DNA from 2 places in the Halalkalibacter sp. HAAS-P014 genome. Region 2 is predicted to be linked to the other one. Evidence: a T-box and tRNA genes for the amino acid it is inferred to sense, from the RefSeq annotation. Region 2 holds a T-box; the other holds one or more tRNA genes.
What was found. The T-box of region 2 lies ahead of pheS (phenylalanine--tRNA ligase subunit alpha). A T-box ahead of a tRNA ligase gene usually reads a tRNA of that ligase, here a tRNA-Phe.

Region 1 (8,529 bases), on a different contig from region 2:
GATCTCTGAATCTTTCGCTGTTAGCATAATGATTGGTACTTCAGACTCTTTTCTAACTTCCCTGCACACTTCCATCCCATCTTTATGAGGAAGCATAATATCGAGCAAAATAAGATCAGGCTTTTCCTTTATTGCTAGTTCAATCGCCTCTAAACCGTCATTCGCACAAATTACTTCATAACCCTCTTTTTCAAGGTTGAACTTTAATATATCTGCTATTGGTCTTTCATCATCTACAACTAAAATGCGCTTTTCCATTTTGCAGATCGCTCCCGTCGCTAATAGTCTTTTCTTACATTCTAACACATGCTGTAACGTCTCGTTGCTCGTTCGACTGCAAACTAGTAATTTGCAACTTTTTCCTCATTCCAATAGAAATCGCCCCCACAGAGTAGGAGCGATTTCGATTATCTATCTAAATAATTCATTGGGTCTTTTAATTGACCATTTTCATAAACCTCAAAATGTAAGTGTATCCCTGTCGAATTACCTGTTTGCCCCATTACACCTATTTTTTGTCCTCTTGATACCGTTTGACCAACTTGAACATCAATAGAGTCTAAATGAGCGTACAGTGTTTCCATTCCATTATTATGATTAATTCTAACTAAGTTGCCATAACCACCTTGAGTCCCGGCAAAAGAGACAGTCCCATTATCAGCAGCTAGAATGTCATAATTACTCGGTCTAGCAATGTCAATTCCACGATGGAATCGTCCCCAACGCATACCTTGGTAACTAGAAATATATCCTCCAACAGCTGGCCAAGCAAGCGTCCCTGACCCACGTGATGGCATTACCTTCGTACCTTTTTTAATAACCCTTTTCACAGGTTCTTCTGTTACTTCCTCGGAGAGAACTTCGCGTTTAACGATACTACCATTTTGTTCAGTAATTTCATATTCAACTACTTGTTTCCCTTCGCGTCCTTCTTGAGTAACTTCTTCTTCCCCTTTAAACATTGAGTCATCCTCAATGACTTCAGTTTGATAAGGAATCTCTTCTTCTACTTTTTCAATATGAGTTGCAACAACTTCTACTAATGGCTCATATGCTGTTACTTTAATCTCTTGCCCAATTTGCAGCAAGCTGTCCTCATTTAAATCCTTATTTATATCAATTAATTCAGAGACTGATAGATTATGGTCACTAGCAATTGACCCTAATACATCCCCTTCTTTAACCGTGTACGGCTTCTCTTCTAATACACCTTTGTTTAACTTTTGGATCGCTTCTTCAACAGATAGAACATCTTCTGGGTTAGTAATAACCTCTTCTTCCTCAATTTCCTCAGTTAGAGTAACTTCCGTTAGTAGTTCTTCTCCAACTTTTATCTCGCTCTCTTCAACTTTCTCTTCTATATAATCACTGTACTGGTCTTCATCTATATACTGTGTAATTAACTTCTGCAATGTTTCTTTTGCATCTTCTTCATTCGCTAAATAAACAACTGGTTTTTCATCAATTGTTAGCGCAATAACTTTGGCTTTAATGGTAAGTTCTTCTTCTAAAACAGTTAAAACTTCCTTTTCTTCCTCTTCTGTTCCTTCATGGAATACAAACTCAGGAATCACTTGAACATTTTCGCCTAATTTTAATGAAAGGTCAGGGTAATCTTTCTCGTACTTTTCTTCCATCAAGTCAAAATAGTCATAGACAAGTTGATCATCTTGCAAAACTCCAACGTACGTTTCATCAACATAAACGTGATAGAGTGTATGGATGAACGATTGATCTTCAGCTTTCGTAGGGCTAGCGAATGCTACCATTGCAACTAGCAAAAAGGCTATAAATGTTTGAAAAAAAACATTAAAGGGAAATCCTTTTATAGGTCGTTTCGTATGTATCTTTGCAACTAACATGTTCTCCTCCTAAAACCAAAACAACTATTTATCTATATAAACCTATACGTGACAACATAGTCAACTTTCTCATTTTAGCATACTTATCTTTTAATAAAAGTCATGTAACAAAAAGACAAGGGATTGTAATACACTTGTCATATTCTTGGATATTTTAGGAAATCTTGACAAAATAAAAAATCCGCACGGAATTTCCACACGGATTTGAGTGCCGGCCAGAGGACTTGAACCCCCAACCTACTGATTACAAGTCAGTTGCTCTACCAATTGAGCTAGGCCGGCAAATAGAAAATGGTGGCTCAGGACGGAATCGAACCGCCGACACATGGATTTTCAGTCCATTGCTCTACCGACTGAGCTACTGAGCCATACATACTATATTAAATTAAGTGGCGGTCCGGACGGGACTCGAACCCGCGACCTCCTGCGTGACAGGCAGGCATTCTAACCAACTGAACTACCGGACCTAATAAATAAATGGTGACCCGTACGGGATTCGAACCCGTGTTACCGCCGTGAAAGGGCGGTGTCTTAACCGCTTGACCAACGGGCCACTTAATAAAAAGTGGTGAGCCATGAAGGACTCGAACCTTCGACCCTCTGATTAAAAGTCAGATGCTCTACCAACTGAGCTAATGGCTCTTGCTTGTTGTTTTCTTGGATGTTGTTCATCCTGTTACCAGTAATGATACTCTCCGTCGTCGCGCTTGTCTTACCTCTTAGCGACAAGATTTATAATACCATGTCATTTTCTCTAATGCAAGGTTTTTTATAATTTTTTTTGAAACTAATTTTTTTGTCGGAACTTATTATAGAATAGCGAAAAATAAGGAAAGATGCAAGCTTTAATAAAAAGGCAAGAGCGGCCTTTTACCCTTTATTTGTGCGAACATGGTTGCAATGGCTTCGCTCGTTGTGCGCCTTTTGAGAAGGTCGCTCAAAAGGCTTTAAGACATGGCAGCGATTTCGCTCATTGCTTCGTTTCATAAAAAAGCAAAACCGGCCTTTTACCCTTTATTTGTGCGAACATGGTTGCAATGGCTTCGCTCGTTGTGCGCCTTTTGAGAAGGTCGCTCAAAAGGCTTTAAGACATTACAACGGCTTCGCTCATTGCGACGCTTTAATAAAAAGGCAAGAGCGGCCTTTTTATTAAAGCTATGCAAAGACTCCGCGTACTAGGTTTGTTTGGTTGCGGTCTGGTCCTACTGAGAAGATTGTTAGTGGGATGCCTGTTAGTTGTGATACGCGTTCTATATAGTGGCGTGCATTTATTGGTAGTTCATCTAAAGATTTGACTCCCGTTATATCTTCTTCCCAACCAGGAAGCTCTTCATACACTGGTTCACATTCTGCAAGAACTTTTAAGCTAGCAGGGAATTCTTCCATGATCTCACCACGGTATTTATAAGCTGTACAGATCTTTAGTGTTTTGATACCCGTTAACACATCAATTGAGTTTAAAGATAAATCCGTAAGTCCACTTACCCGACGTGCATGTCTAACAACAACACTATCAAACCAACCTACACGGCGTGGGCGACCAGTTGTTGTTCCATATTCGTTCCCTACTTCTCGAATATTGTCACCAATTTCATCATGCAGTTCAGTTGGAAATGGCCCGTCGCCAACTCGAGTTGTATATGCCTTCGATACCCCAACAACATGGTTGATTTTTGCTGGTCCAACACCAGAACCAATTGTTACTCCTCCTGCAATTGGATTTGAAGATGTAACAAATGGATATGTCCCTTGATCAATATCAAGCATTACGCCTTGAGCACCTTCAAATAAAACGCGACGTCCGTCGTCCAGTGCATCATTTAAGACAACAGATGTGTCACAAACATATTGTGCGATTTGTTGTCCATACTCATAGTACTCATCAAGAATTTCTTCTTTTGTAAATCCTTCAACTTCATAGTATTTTTCAAAAAGGCGATTTTTCTCTTCTAAGTTACGCTCTAATTTTTCCTCAAATACTTCTTTATCAAGTAAGTCAGCAATTCGAATACCAATACGAGCTGCTTTATCCATATATGCTGGGCCGATCCCTTTTTTCGTCGTTCCGATTTTGTTAGCGCCTTTACGCTCTTCTTCTACGATATCTAACTTCAAGTGATAAGGAAGAATCACATGAGCTCGGTTGCTAATACGCAAGTTGCTCGTATCAACATTGCGTTCGTGTAAATAAGCCAACTCTTCAATAAGTGCTTTCGGGTCAATAACCATTCCGTTACCAATTACACAGCTTTTTTCTTTGTAAAAAATCCCAGATGGTATTAAATGAAGTTTGTATTTTGTTCCACCGAAAACAATTGTATGTCCTGCATTATTTCCACCTTGGTAACGAGCAACTACTTCTGCCTTTTCTGAGAGATAATCTGTAATTTTCCCTTTTCCTTCATCGCCCCATTGAGTACCTACAACTACAACTGATGACATATGATGCACCTCCACCTTTATTACTGAATCTAGATTAATTATTCTAACTATTTCCTAAGCCACTGATAAGTATACCAACTCTAAAAACATGCGTCAATGAAAAACACGAACATTAGAATGTTTTATTGTTTATTCGTTCGCTTTAATAGGGCGCAAAATAATTATTTTCCCTGCTATTCTTTTTTTCGGCCGGTTCTTCTCCTTTTCCGACCTCTTCTCTTCATTTTCCGGTCAAGTCCACTGCTATTCCGGCTGTTTTCCCTCTTTTTCCAGCTAACCTATACTTCCACACCAAAAAAAGAGTACAGATCTTTTTCTGTACTCTCTACACTGTTAGGCACCTGGTGGCATATTGCTTTCGTCATGCCTGCGTTCTAAGTTTACAAACTTATTGTATTCTTTTACAAAGGCTAGTTCAACAGTGCCAACAGGACCGTTACGTTGCTTTGCAATAATAATTTCAATAATATTTTGGTTTTCAGTTTCCTTGTCATAGTAATCATCACGGTACAAGAAAGCAACAATATCGGCATCTTGCTCGATACTTCCTGATTCACGGATATCTGACATCATCGGACGTTTATCCTGACGTGACTCAACTCCACGTGACAGCTGCGATAACGCAATAACTGGGACTTCTAATTCACGGGCAATTTGCTTTAACGTACGGGAAATTTCCGATACTTCTTGTTGACGGTTTTCGCCACTTTTTCCGTTTCCTTGGATAAGCTGCAAGTAGTCAATCATGATCATTCCGAGACCATGTTCTTGTTTTAGTCTTCGACACTTGGCACGAATGTCGTTTACTTTAACACCAGGTGTATCATCGATATAAATTCCAGCCTTTGCAAGGCTCCCCATCGCCATCGTTAGTTTTTGCCAATCTTCAGATGTTAGCGCTCCAGTTCTCATTCGTTGAGCGTCAATATTGCCCTCAGCACAAAGCATACGTTGAACAAGCTGACTCGCGCCCATCTCCAGACTAAAAATCGCAACGTTTTCCCCGGCTCTTGTCGCGACATTTTGTGAAATATTAAGAGCAAATGCTGTCTTACCAACCGATGGACGAGCTGCAACGATAATTAGGTCATTGCGTTGGAAACCAGCTGTCATACGATCTAACTCTACGAAGCCAGTCGGGATACCTGTTATTTCGCCTGAATGATTCTGAAGCTCTTCAATTTTGTCATAAGTCTCGATTAAGACATCTTTAATCGAAATAAATGCACTTGTATTTTTACGCTGGGAAACGTCTAGGATCGTTTTTTCTGCTTCTGTTAAAATCGTATCGACTTCTTCTTCACTTGCATAACCATCCGCTGCAATATTTGTTGCGACTTTAATCAACCTACGTAGAACGGACTTCTCTTCCACAATTCGACTATAATAGTCAACATTGGCTGCTGTTGGTACAGCATTAGCAAGGTCACTTAAATATGGAACTCCACCAATTTCTTCAAGCCACTTCCGATTTTGCAATTCTGATGTTACCGTAACCAAATCAACCGGTTCACCTTTTTCGTTTAGATCAAGCATCACTTCATAGACGCGTTGATGAGATGCACGGTAAAAGTCATCTGGTAATAATCTCTCTGAAGCTGTAACAAGTGCTTCAGCAGCTAAGAAAATCGCACCTAAGACTGCTTGCTCAGCTTCAATATTCTGTGGTGGTGTACGGTCTGCAAACAAGTCACTCATGCTCTCTCTCCTCTCCTCGAGTCAAACTCTCTATGACGCCTTCCAATTCATAAGTAATTTTCCAAACATACCTTAAAAAGAAAAACAAGATGGCTGATCCATAATCAACCATCTACTAAATCTGTTCTAAACTAGAATGCTATCGACATTCTCTCGGAAATTACTCTTCCACTACATGAACTTTCACTGTTGCTGTAACTTCTGGGTGTATTTTAATTGGTACATTCGTGTATCCCAATGCACGAATTGGCTCGTTCAGTAAAATCTTACGTTTGTCTACTTTTTTCTTCATTTTCTTTAACGTTTCAGCAATTTGCTTTGTGGAAATGGCACCAAAAAGACGACCACCTTCCCCAGATTTTGCTTTGATTTCAATCGTTAAAGCTTCTAACTCTTCTTTATAAGCCATTGCTTGTTGCAGCTCTTCATCGGCCTTTTTCTGTTGGCTCTTTTTCTGAGCCTCTAAGTTCTTTATATTGCCTTGTGTTGCTTCAACGGCAAGCTGATTTGGGAGCAAATAGTTTCTCGCATATCCTTCAGAAACGTTCTTTGTTTCCCCTTTTTTCCCTTTACCTTTTACATCTGCTAAGAAAATAACCTTCATGATTTCGTTCCCCCTTCTAAGTAATCATCAATTGCATGTTGCAGTAGTTCTGTTGCCTCTTCTATGCTTACATCTTCAAGCTGAGTTGCAGCATTCGACAAATGGCCACCACCATTTAACCGTTCCATGATAAGTTGTACGCTCACATCACCTAGCGAACGAGCACTAATGCTAACCTTGCCATCTTGTCTTTTTGAAATAACAAATGATGCCAGCACATCCTTCATCATAAGTAGTGTATCTGCAGCTTGAGCAATCATCACTTGGTTATAAATTTCGTCCTCTCCAGCTGTTGCAACCACAAGACCCTCACGGTAATATTGCGCACTTTCTATTAATTTAGCACGCTTTACATAATGGTCCAAGTCCTCTTTTAAAAGCTTTTGAACAAGGGTTGTGTCTGCCCCATTTGAACGCAGAAATGATGCGGCATCAAATGTTCTAGCTCCTGTTCTTACTGCGAAATTTTTCGTATCAACCATAATCCCTGCTAGCATTGCTGTTGCTTCTAGACGATCGATCTTCAACTTCTTCGGTTGATATTCAAGTAGCTCTGTTACCAATTCAGCTGTTGATGACGCATAAGGTTCCATATATACAAGAACAGGATCTTTAATAAACTCTTCTCCCCTACGATGATGGTCAAGGACAATAATCCTCTCTACTTTGTCTAAAAGAGCTGATTCTGCCACAAGCGCCGGCTTATGGGTATCAACAACAATCAAGAGTGTTTCTGACGTGATCTCTTCTAAAGCTTCTTCTGGAGTAATAAATTTTGACCATAAATTATCATGCTGATCTACTTCTTCCATTAACTTTCGAACGTCATAATTCATATCATCGCGATCTAGTATAATAAAACCATCTGTTTCGTTTACTTCAGCAATCTTTTGAACCCCTATAGCTGCTCCAATCGCATCCATATCAGGATTCTTATGGCCCATTACAAACACTTTTTCACTTTCAAGTACAAAATCACGTAACGCATGAGAAATCACCCTCGCTCGAACTCTTGTCCGTTTTTCGAGCGCATTCGATTTACCACCGTAAAATGTAACTTTTCCATGCTTTCTCTTAATCGCTACTTGGTCACCACCACGGCCTAATGCTAGATCCAGACTAGATTGAGCTAGATGTCCTAATTCTCTTACTGAATCATCACCAGTACCTACACCTATACTTAATGTAATCGGCACTTTTTCCTTACCTGTTAAATCGCGTATTTGATCAAGGATATCAAAACGGTTTTTCTCAATTTCCTGCAATGCTTTGACATTCATTACAGCAATAAATTTATCTGATGATGTTCTTCGCAAAAAGATTGAATTTTCATTCGCCCAATTATTCAAAGTCAATGTAACTCGACTCATGAGCTGGCTACGAACTTGTTCTTCCATCCCTTGCGTCACTTCATCATAATTATCAAGATAGATGAAAGCTACCGCCGTTTGGTTTTCTTCGTATAATTCTTTTATCTCTCTTTTTTCCGTCACATCTAAAAAGTAGACAAGCCGTTCATCTGCTTCAATCGAGACATGAAAGAACTGTTCGCCAATCTCAATTGTCTCTTCACTTACCGTATTATCTATTAATGACAAAAGCTCTTCACTTATCTCATCAACTTTTTTCCCAATTAATTCAGGTGAAATAACTGAACATAGATAAGGGTTGGCCCATTGTATGGTTCTCTCATCATTATAAAGAAGAATCCCAATCGGCATTTTTGTTACGGCATCTTCTCCTGCCTTTGACACTCGATATGTCAAAGTTAAGATATACTCTTTCAAATCACGTTCAAAATGAATACGTGCTTGAACAGCATAGATGACAACCATACCCAAAGAAATAAAGCCTATTACTCCAATATGCCATTGATACCAAGTTAAGATGCTTACAAAGAGAAATGCGACAACAAAAAGAGTA
Region 2 (8,529 bases):
GAACATGGCGTCTCTTTTTCTGATAGTCTGTTAATGTACCTTGTGTGGTCGCACCTTGTGGAAGAGTTGTCGGAATGTGATCATAACCATATAATCTCGCTACTTCTTCCATTAAATCTTCTTCAATTTGGATATCGGAACGGCGTGATGGAATCGTTACGTTCAGAACAGTGCCATCTTGTTCATACGTAAACCCTAGACGCGACATGAATGATGCTGCTTCTTCAATCGTAACATTCATTCCTAGACGATTGTTTACCCGTTCAAGATCAAGGCGTACGGTTGCCATCTCATATGACAAAACATCTTTTTCTACTACACCAGAAACAATCGTTCCACCTGTTAACTCAGCAATCAGTGCAGCAGCTCGTCTTCCTGCTGCAAGTACACGGTCTTGATCGACTCCTTTTTCATACCTTGTACTTGCGTCACTTCTCAGTCCTAAATCACGTGATGCTTTACGAATAGTAGCTCCTTTAAAATAAGCTGCCTCTAATAGAACCGTTGTCGTTCCTTCATGAACTTCAGAAGTTGCTCCCCCCATAACACCAGCGATCGCTACTGGTTCCTGTCCATTTGTAATAACAAGATGATCCCCAGTAAGTGTACGCTCTTGATCATCTAATGTGATGATTTTCTCGCCATCATGAGCGCGACGTACCAAAACCTCTTTTGAACCGAAACGATCGTAATCAAACGCATGAAGTGGTTGACCGTATTCAAGCAATACATAGTTAGTAACATCCACCACATTGCTAATTGGTCGAATTCCAGCTGCCATAAGACGATTTTGTAACCAAAGTGGAGACGTACCAACTTTAACGTTTTTGATAATAATGGCTCCATAATACGGGTTGTCCTCTGTCGCTTCTACTTGAACATCGATATAATCAGATGCCTGTTCATCATTTGTCACTACATCAATTGAAGGGAGTGTTACTTCACGTTCATATAGAGCACCAACCTCATAAGCAACTCCTAACATATTTAGACAATCTGCACGGTTAGGAGTTAAATCTAACTCTAAAACTTCATCATCTAGGTTAAGAGCAGCTAGGGCGTCACTTCCTACTTCAACTGGATCGTTAAAAACATAGATTCCTTCAGAAAACTCCTTTTGTACAAGCTTGGTCTCGATTCCGAGTTCTTGCAAGGAGCAAATCATTCCTTGTGATACTTCGCCACGGAGTTTTGCTTTTTTTATTTTAAAGTTTCCAGGCAGAACAGCTCCTACCTTCGCAACAGCGACATGTTGTCCAGCAGCTACGTTCGGTGCCCCACAGATAATTTGTACAAGCTCTTCCTCGCCAATATCTACTTGACAAACATTTAACTTATCGGCATTCGGATGTCGCTCACATTCTTTCACATGACCAACAACTACGCCTGACACTCCTTGGTTTAATTGATGCACAAAATCAATCTCAATCCCACCACGAGTCATTTTTTCTGCGATGTCGCGTGCAGAAAGGTCTTTTACATCGATATAATCTTGTAACCACTTATAAGAGACTAACATTTATACTCCTCCTTACACCCGTTTGAACTGCGCTAGAAAACGCATATCATTTGTATAGAAATGACGAATATCATCAATGTCGTACTTTAACATCGCTAAGCGCTCTACACCCATTCCAAACGCAAAGCCACTATATTTTGTCGAATCAAACCCACTCATTTCCAAAACCCGTGGGTGAACCATTCCGGCACCTAATACCTCAATCCAACCAGACTGTTTACAAACACGGCAACCTTTGCCTAAGCACATCCCACAAGAAACATCGACTTCTACTGATGGTTCAGTAAACGGGAAGAAACTTGGACGCAAACGAATGTTACGATCTTCCCCAAAAAATGACTTCGCAAATTGTTCAAGCACTCCTTTTAAATCACTCATCCGTACATTCTCATCGACGAATAAGCCTTCAATTTGCATGAATTGGTGAGAATGCGTTGCATCATCATCATCACGGCGAAACACTTTCCCTGGACAGATAACTTTCACAGGACCTTGTCCTTTATGTATTTCCATCGTTCTTGCTTGCACAGGAGATGTATGAGTACGTAATAATAGTTCTTCTGTAAAGTAAAAGGAATCTTGCATATCTCGCGCCGGATGGTCTTTCGGTAGATTTAATGCTTCAAAATTGTAATAATCCACTTCGACTTCCGGTCCTTCAGCAACTGAGAATCCCAGTCCTAAAAATGCCTCTTCGACTTCTTCAACAACTTGTGTTAATGGATGAGTCGATCCTCCCTGAACAGGGCGTCCTGGCAATGTTACATCTATACTTTCACTAGCAAGTTGTTGTTCAATTGCTGCTCTTTCAAGTTCTTTTTCTTTTTGTTCGACTTGTTCTTTAATCACATCACGAACATCATTTGCCATTTGCCCAATGACTGGGCGCTCTTCTGGTGATAGTTTGCCCATGCCTCTTAATACTTCTGTAATCGGCCCCTTTTTACCTAAATAAGCAACCCTCACATCCTGCAATGCTTTTACATCTTCAGCAGCTGCAACCTTTGCAAGAGCTTCCTCCTGCAAAGCTTCTAATCGTTCACGCATTATTTTGCCTCCTTTAGATTGATAGTTCATTTCAAACGCTGACACGACTATCAGAGAAAAAATCTCAAAATAAAGAGCCTTCGCTCCCGCAAAAGGGACGAAGACTCGTGGTACCACCCTTATTAATGAGAGAAAGCTGTGTGTAGAGTGTCAATTCAAACTGCCAGACCTCATACAGCTATGCTCATTATCTTCATTGTGTTAACGGTTATAAACCGGGACACCTTCACAAAATATTTGTGGTCCAGTGCCTGCTCCAGAGTGAATTCAGTTTTCCCTTCCATAAAAATGCTTGCAGTCTAAGGCACTTTTTCCCTGAATGGTGGATAAAAACGTACTACTCTCTTTCTTTGCATTTAGAAATATTTTCTTGATTATTTATTATAGTGAATATATTCACGCGATGCAACTGACTTTTTCAATTATCCTTTTAAATGATAGAGCAAAATACCAGTTGCTACCGAAACATTTAATGATTCCGCTTGTCCATAGATTGGTATGTAGATATTCTGATCAGTCTGTTCGAGTAAGGAACTAGAAACTCCTTCCCCCTCATTCCCCATGATTAAAGCAAAATGATTTTGAGGTTCAATCGCAGTGTAAGAGCTTGCTTCTTTTAAAGCCGTTCCAAACACAGGTATTGATGAGTCCTGAAAAGTTGTAATCCAATTCTCTAGCTCTCCTCTCATAACAGGCAAATGAAAGATTGATCCTTGAGAAGCTCGTACGACCTTACTATTAAAAATGTCTACACTCCCTTCACCAAGAATCACCCCCGTCATTCCTGCTGCATCTGCTGTACGAATCATCGTACCTAGGTTCCCTGGGTCTTGAATTCGGTCTAATAGTAAATATTGTCCATCCAACTTTTCAACCTTTGGTGCAGTTGGGATCAAGCAAACAGCCGCAATTCCTTGTGGCGTCTTAGTCTCAGAAAGCTCTTTCATGACTTGTTCACTAATTAGAATCACGTCTTGATCCTGTATCTTCATAGTTTGTGGAGGATTGGCTCCTTCTGTCATTAAAATGTATTCAACGGCCATTTCGGCCTTTATTGCCTCTTCGACAAGGTGATATCCCTCGACAAGAAAACGTCCTAACGTCTCTCTTCCTTTTTTAGTATGTAGTTTCTTCCATCGTTTCACATGTTCATTTTTAATTGAATCAATTCGTTTCATGCTCTACTCCTTTAACAGCTTCTATCTTATTTCATCATTCTACCCATTTTTTTCGTTATAATCCAGTCAATGCTGATCCATACTATAAGTAGTTTCATTAAACTATAATAAGGGAGTGTTCCAAATGGGATTTAACTTACGTGGTGCGATCTTGTCAAATATTCAAGGAAATTCAGAACAAGAAGTTGAAGCGACTATTGTAGATGCTGTACAACGAGGCGAAGAGAAAATGCTGCCAGGCCTCGGCGTCATGTTTGAAGTATTTTGGAAAAACGCTAGTGAAGAGCAAAAAGATGCAGTTTGTCAACAAATTAGCCAAGGTCTCCAATAATAAGCTAAAAAGGTTATTTCAAGAGCAATAATAGGGGTGCTAAAGGTCAAGATCAGACCTTTGGCACCCCCCTTTCGTTAAAGCTTATTCAAATGTAATCTTATTAACGGTATCTCTGTCTAATTTCTTAATCACTTCTACGATTAACTTCACCGCATTTTCATAGTCATCTCGATGAAGCATTGCAGCATGAGTGTGAATGTAACGAGTTGCAACGGTAATTGATAATGCAGGTACACCGTTAGCAGTTAAGTGAATCGCACCTGAATCTGTACCGCCACCAGCCATTGAGTCAAATTGATAAGGGATGTTATGCTCATCAGCTGTATCTGTCACAAAGTCGCGTAAACCTTTATGTGAGATCATAGAAGCATCATATAAAACGATTTGTGGACCTTCTCCCATTTTCGCAAGCGCTTCTTTCTCAGTCACACCTGGTGTATCACCTGCAATTCCTACGTCAACGCCAAAACCGATATCCGGTTCAATTAAATGGGCAGACGTCCTAGCCCCACGTAGGCCTACTTCTTCTTGAACAGTCCCCACTCCATAAACGACATTTGGATGGTCTTGACCTTGTAGCCCTCTCAAAACATCAATTGCTATAGCACAACCAATTCGATTATCCCAAGCCTTCGCCATTAGTAATTTCTCATTTTTCATAACGGTAAACTCACAAACAGGAACGACAGAATCACCAGGACGGACGCCAAACTCTATCGCTTCTTCTTTACTCGTTGCACCAATGTCAATAAACATGTCTTTTTTATCGACTGGCTTTTTACGCGCTTCAGGTGCAAGAATATGTGGGGGCTTTGACCCAATAACTCCAGGGATATTGCCATTTTTCGTCATGACTGTTACACGCTGAGCTAACATGACCTGCTCCCACCATCCACCGACCGTTTGAAAGCGTAGAAAACCTTTATCATCAATACTTGTAACCATAAACCCAACTTCATCCAAGTGGCCAGCAACCATAATTTTCGGTCCATCAGCAAGGCCCGTTTTCTTAGCAATAAGGCTACCTAGTTTATCCGTTGTAACTTCATCTGCAAAAGGGGTTATGTATTTCGTCATTACTTCACGAGCTTCTTTCTCATTACCTGGCACACCATTGGCATCTGTTAAATCTTTTAACATTTGTAATCGCTCATCTAGATTCGTCATTACGCGTTACAGCCTCCTAACTTCATTTTCATGTTTAGTATACAGAAAGTTATTTCGTTACTCAAATAAATTGGATAAGTAATGAAATTAGTATCCTCTATCTTGTCGCTCGTGGTTCACTTTATTCTTCTCTAAATATGATTGTTCAATCTCAATTCGAGTAAACCCTAATTGTTGCCCTAATGTTAAAAATGAGGCAACCAACAGTTGATATGATTCTTTTGATTGGATTTCCCCTAACTGATAACCTCGTTTTATAATAAGTAGAAATTGTTCTGTTAGACTTAGTTCTTCTCTATACTCATCTTTGATTTCAACATCAGTATAGTCGAGTGCTAAACCAAGTGTTAACACGAAATGCAAACCATCTACATACTCCTCTAAAACAACACTTCGCTCTGATGATGGTTTTTTGCTCCAATATTTAAAGCATCGTGTTTCATTCGCTAATTCGCTTACTTCTACAATAAAGGCAAGCAGTTTTTCATTAAATAAGTCAACATTTTGCAAGTTGTGTTCTTCGACAATTCGGTCATTTAGTTGTTTTTGTATCGCGAATAATTTTATAATATCCATCATTTTTCTCCTTTTTCTATAGTATAACAATTGTTATTAAAAAAGACGTAACCAAATGTAAAGTCGTTCGTATATAAAGTAGAGGTCTTTACTTATATTAGTAAAATGTGTCAAAATCAAAATACATGCATTGGTACCTCATAAGGAGGAAATTGATTATGGTTATTTTATTTCGCTTATTGTTATTAATTGCGTTAATCGTCCTTGCATACAGCGCCTTTAAGTATTTGTTTCATCCACGACGTAAACTAGAACATGCACACGAACGTAAGCACTATTTCTTCTTTGATGACCACAAAGATGTACGAAAAAATTTCCTCATTACGTACAAAGGTGTCATGTTTGAAGGGGAAAAGTACTTAGGGACAACCGATCAAGCTTTTGAAATTGTCTCGATTTATGTATGGGCAAAGCGCACTGATCAGTTAACTGGCTTATCGAAAGAGGACTTTCAATTTATTGAAGATGATATTCACTTGCGTTATCCAAATGCAAAAGTGGAATGGAAAAGTCCTATAAAAGAGTTACTGCGTAAATAAATCCACCTAAAAGTAAAGGTGATGAACATTTTTAAAATGCTCATCACCTTTTTAGTAGCTTAAAGATAGTAAACTACTAAAATGAAGCTATTATGAATTTTTAGGAGAAAAGAAATCGTCCCACTTAATATTTGTTCGCTTTTTTCGAAAAAACAAAAACAAAATCATTAAAAATAAGGCAAATATCCCCGTACCAGCTAGTGGTAATTCATGAATCATATCCCCAAAAGCCGTATAAACAACTGCAGGAGGTATGCTTACTAAGAACGAATACTTTGTATATTCTTTTAAGTTCTTCGATGTTTCAATTAAATACAAAGACACTAAATGAAAATGAATAAAGGGCATGATTCTCATCACCATCATCTGAGCTACTGTAAGTTGATGCTTATCTTTTAAAAACCGTTTTTTCAACCTCGACAGTTTGTCTCGCAGGCTTGGTAAAATGTGGATAAGACCATAAAATACAACACTTACGGCTGTTAATCCAATGATTGAATAAATAGAACCATATAAAGTTCCGAACAAATAACCACCAATTAGGCAAATAAGTATGACTGGAATGAATAAGACCTGCCTAAAAACATGGAGCAAGACAAAGAACATTGGAGCCAACCAACCACTTTTTTCGATAAATTGTAATGAACTATCTAAAAACTCCTCCATTTTCAGTCCTCCTCTCTCTAGTCTATGCTGAGACGTATGGTAAGATGAAGACAAGTAATCCCAATTGAACAAAAATAATAACGGGAATTCCGATGGAGAAATTTTTATGTTTTGTTTTATGTCGAAACTTTCTCATCCCAACATAAATCCCCACACTTCCACCGATAAGTGATAATTGAAACAAAGTACGTTCAGGTACTCTTCTCTCGTGTCGCTTTGCTCGTGCTTTATCCATTCCCATTACAATAAAAGCAATGACGTTAGCGATCAATAAATAGCTAAATATAATCATCATTACACCCTTTTCAACAAATAAAAAAACGCGACCAAAGCCGCGTTTTTTTATTTTTATGCATTAAGGCTTGCTTTTGCTTTTTCAGCAAGTTGTGCAAATGACTTTTCGTCAGTAACAGCAAGTTCAGCAAGCATTTTACGGTTAACATTGATATCAGCTAACTTTAAACCGTGCATGAAACGGCTGTAAGAAAGACCATTCATACGCGCAGCTGCATTGATACGTGTAATCCATAGCTTACGGAAGTCGCGTTTCTTGTTGCGACGATCGCGATAAGCGTATAGTAAAGACTTCATTACCTGTCCTTGCGCTGATTTAAATAATGTATGTTTAGAACCGTAATATCCTTTAGCTAACTTTAATACCTTCTTACGACGACGACGAGCGACATAACCGCCTTTTACTCTTGGCATCGAAGTTCCCTCCTTCTTCTATCAAACCGATCAATTATTTTTTGTACGTTAACATTTGACGAATACGTTTAAAGTCACCAGAATGAACCATTCCAGCTTTGCGTAGTTTACGCTTTTGCTTTTGTGACTTGTTACCGAATAAGTGACTAGTGAATGCGTGTGAACGCTTCAGCTTTCCAGATCCTGTTTTCTTGAAACGCTTAGCTGCTCCACGGTGAGTTTTCATTTTTGGCATAACTCAGGTCCTCCCTTTTATCTTGTTCAAACTAAAGATATTACTTCTCCGTTTTAGGAGCTAAGATAAGGAACATGCTACGTCCTTCCATCTTAGGCATCGCTTCAACCGTTGCAATATCTTCACATTCTTTTGCAAGACGCTCTAATACTTTCCGTCCAATTTGAGAATGAGTAATGGCACGTCCACGGAAGCGGATCGCTGCTTTTACCTTGTCTCCCTTTTCTAGGAATTTTCGAGCATTACGAAGCTTCGTATTAAAGTCATTGTCTTCAATTGTTGGGCTCAAGCGAACCTCTTTCACATTGATAACCTTTTGCTTTTTACGTGCTTCTTTGTCTTTCTTTTGTTGCTCATAACGGAATTTTCCGTAGTCCATGATGCGACATACAGGTGGTTTCGCAGTTGGAGCTACACAAACTAAATCAAGATTGACATTTTGTGCCATTTGAAGTGCTTCTTGTTTGGATTTCACACCAACTTGATCACCGTTTGCTCCAATAAGACGTACTTCACGTGCACGAATCCCTTCATTGACCAACATGTCTTTACTAATAATG

Region 1: it encodes a tRNA-Phe, which carries the amino acid that the T-box ahead of pheS (phenylalanine--tRNA ligase subunit alpha) is inferred to sense. The anticodon was not compared.

Annotation. Positions count from the first base shown of each region.
Region 1 covers NZ_JBWQTV010000019.1:43,970-52,498, forward strand. The annotation lists gene yycF (response regulator YycF) at 1-258, opposite strand, end outside; gene AC1FXZ_RS16440 (peptidoglycan DD-metalloendopeptidase family protein) at 408-1,862, opposite strand; tRNA gene AC1FXZ_RS16445 (tRNA-Thr) at 2,072-2,144, opposite strand; tRNA gene AC1FXZ_RS16450 (tRNA-Phe) at 2,155-2,230, opposite strand; tRNA gene AC1FXZ_RS16455 (tRNA-Asp) at 2,253-2,329, opposite strand; tRNA gene AC1FXZ_RS16460 (tRNA-Glu) at 2,341-2,415, opposite strand; tRNA gene AC1FXZ_RS16465 (tRNA-Lys) at 2,429-2,504, opposite strand; gene AC1FXZ_RS16470 (adenylosuccinate synthase) at 3,018-4,304, opposite strand; gene dnaB (replicative DNA helicase) at 4,638-6,002, opposite strand; gene rplI (50S ribosomal protein L9) at 6,163-6,606, opposite strand; gene AC1FXZ_RS16485 (DHH family phosphoesterase) at 6,603-8,529, opposite strand, start outside.
Region 2 covers NZ_JBWQTV010000022.1:10,865-19,393, forward strand. The annotation lists gene pheT (phenylalanine--tRNA ligase subunit beta) at 1-1,519, opposite strand, end outside; gene pheS (phenylalanine--tRNA ligase subunit alpha) at 1,532-2,566, opposite strand; T-box leader at 2,657-2,926, opposite strand; gene AC1FXZ_RS17740 (TrmH family RNA methyltransferase) at 2,989-3,744, opposite strand; gene sspI (small acid-soluble spore protein SspI) at 3,869-4,075, shown strand; gene AC1FXZ_RS17750 (M42 family metallopeptidase) at 4,160-5,245, opposite strand; gene AC1FXZ_RS17755 (dUTP diphosphatase) at 5,333-5,821, opposite strand; gene AC1FXZ_RS17760 (sigma-w pathway protein ysdB) at 5,980-6,360, shown strand; gene AC1FXZ_RS17765 (TVP38/TMEM64 family protein) at 6,451-7,026, opposite strand; gene AC1FXZ_RS17770 (DUF1294 domain-containing protein) at 7,049-7,318, opposite strand; gene rplT (50S ribosomal protein L20) at 7,375-7,734, opposite strand; gene rpmI (50S ribosomal protein L35) at 7,769-7,969, opposite strand; gene infC (translation initiation factor IF-3) at 8,010-8,513, opposite strand.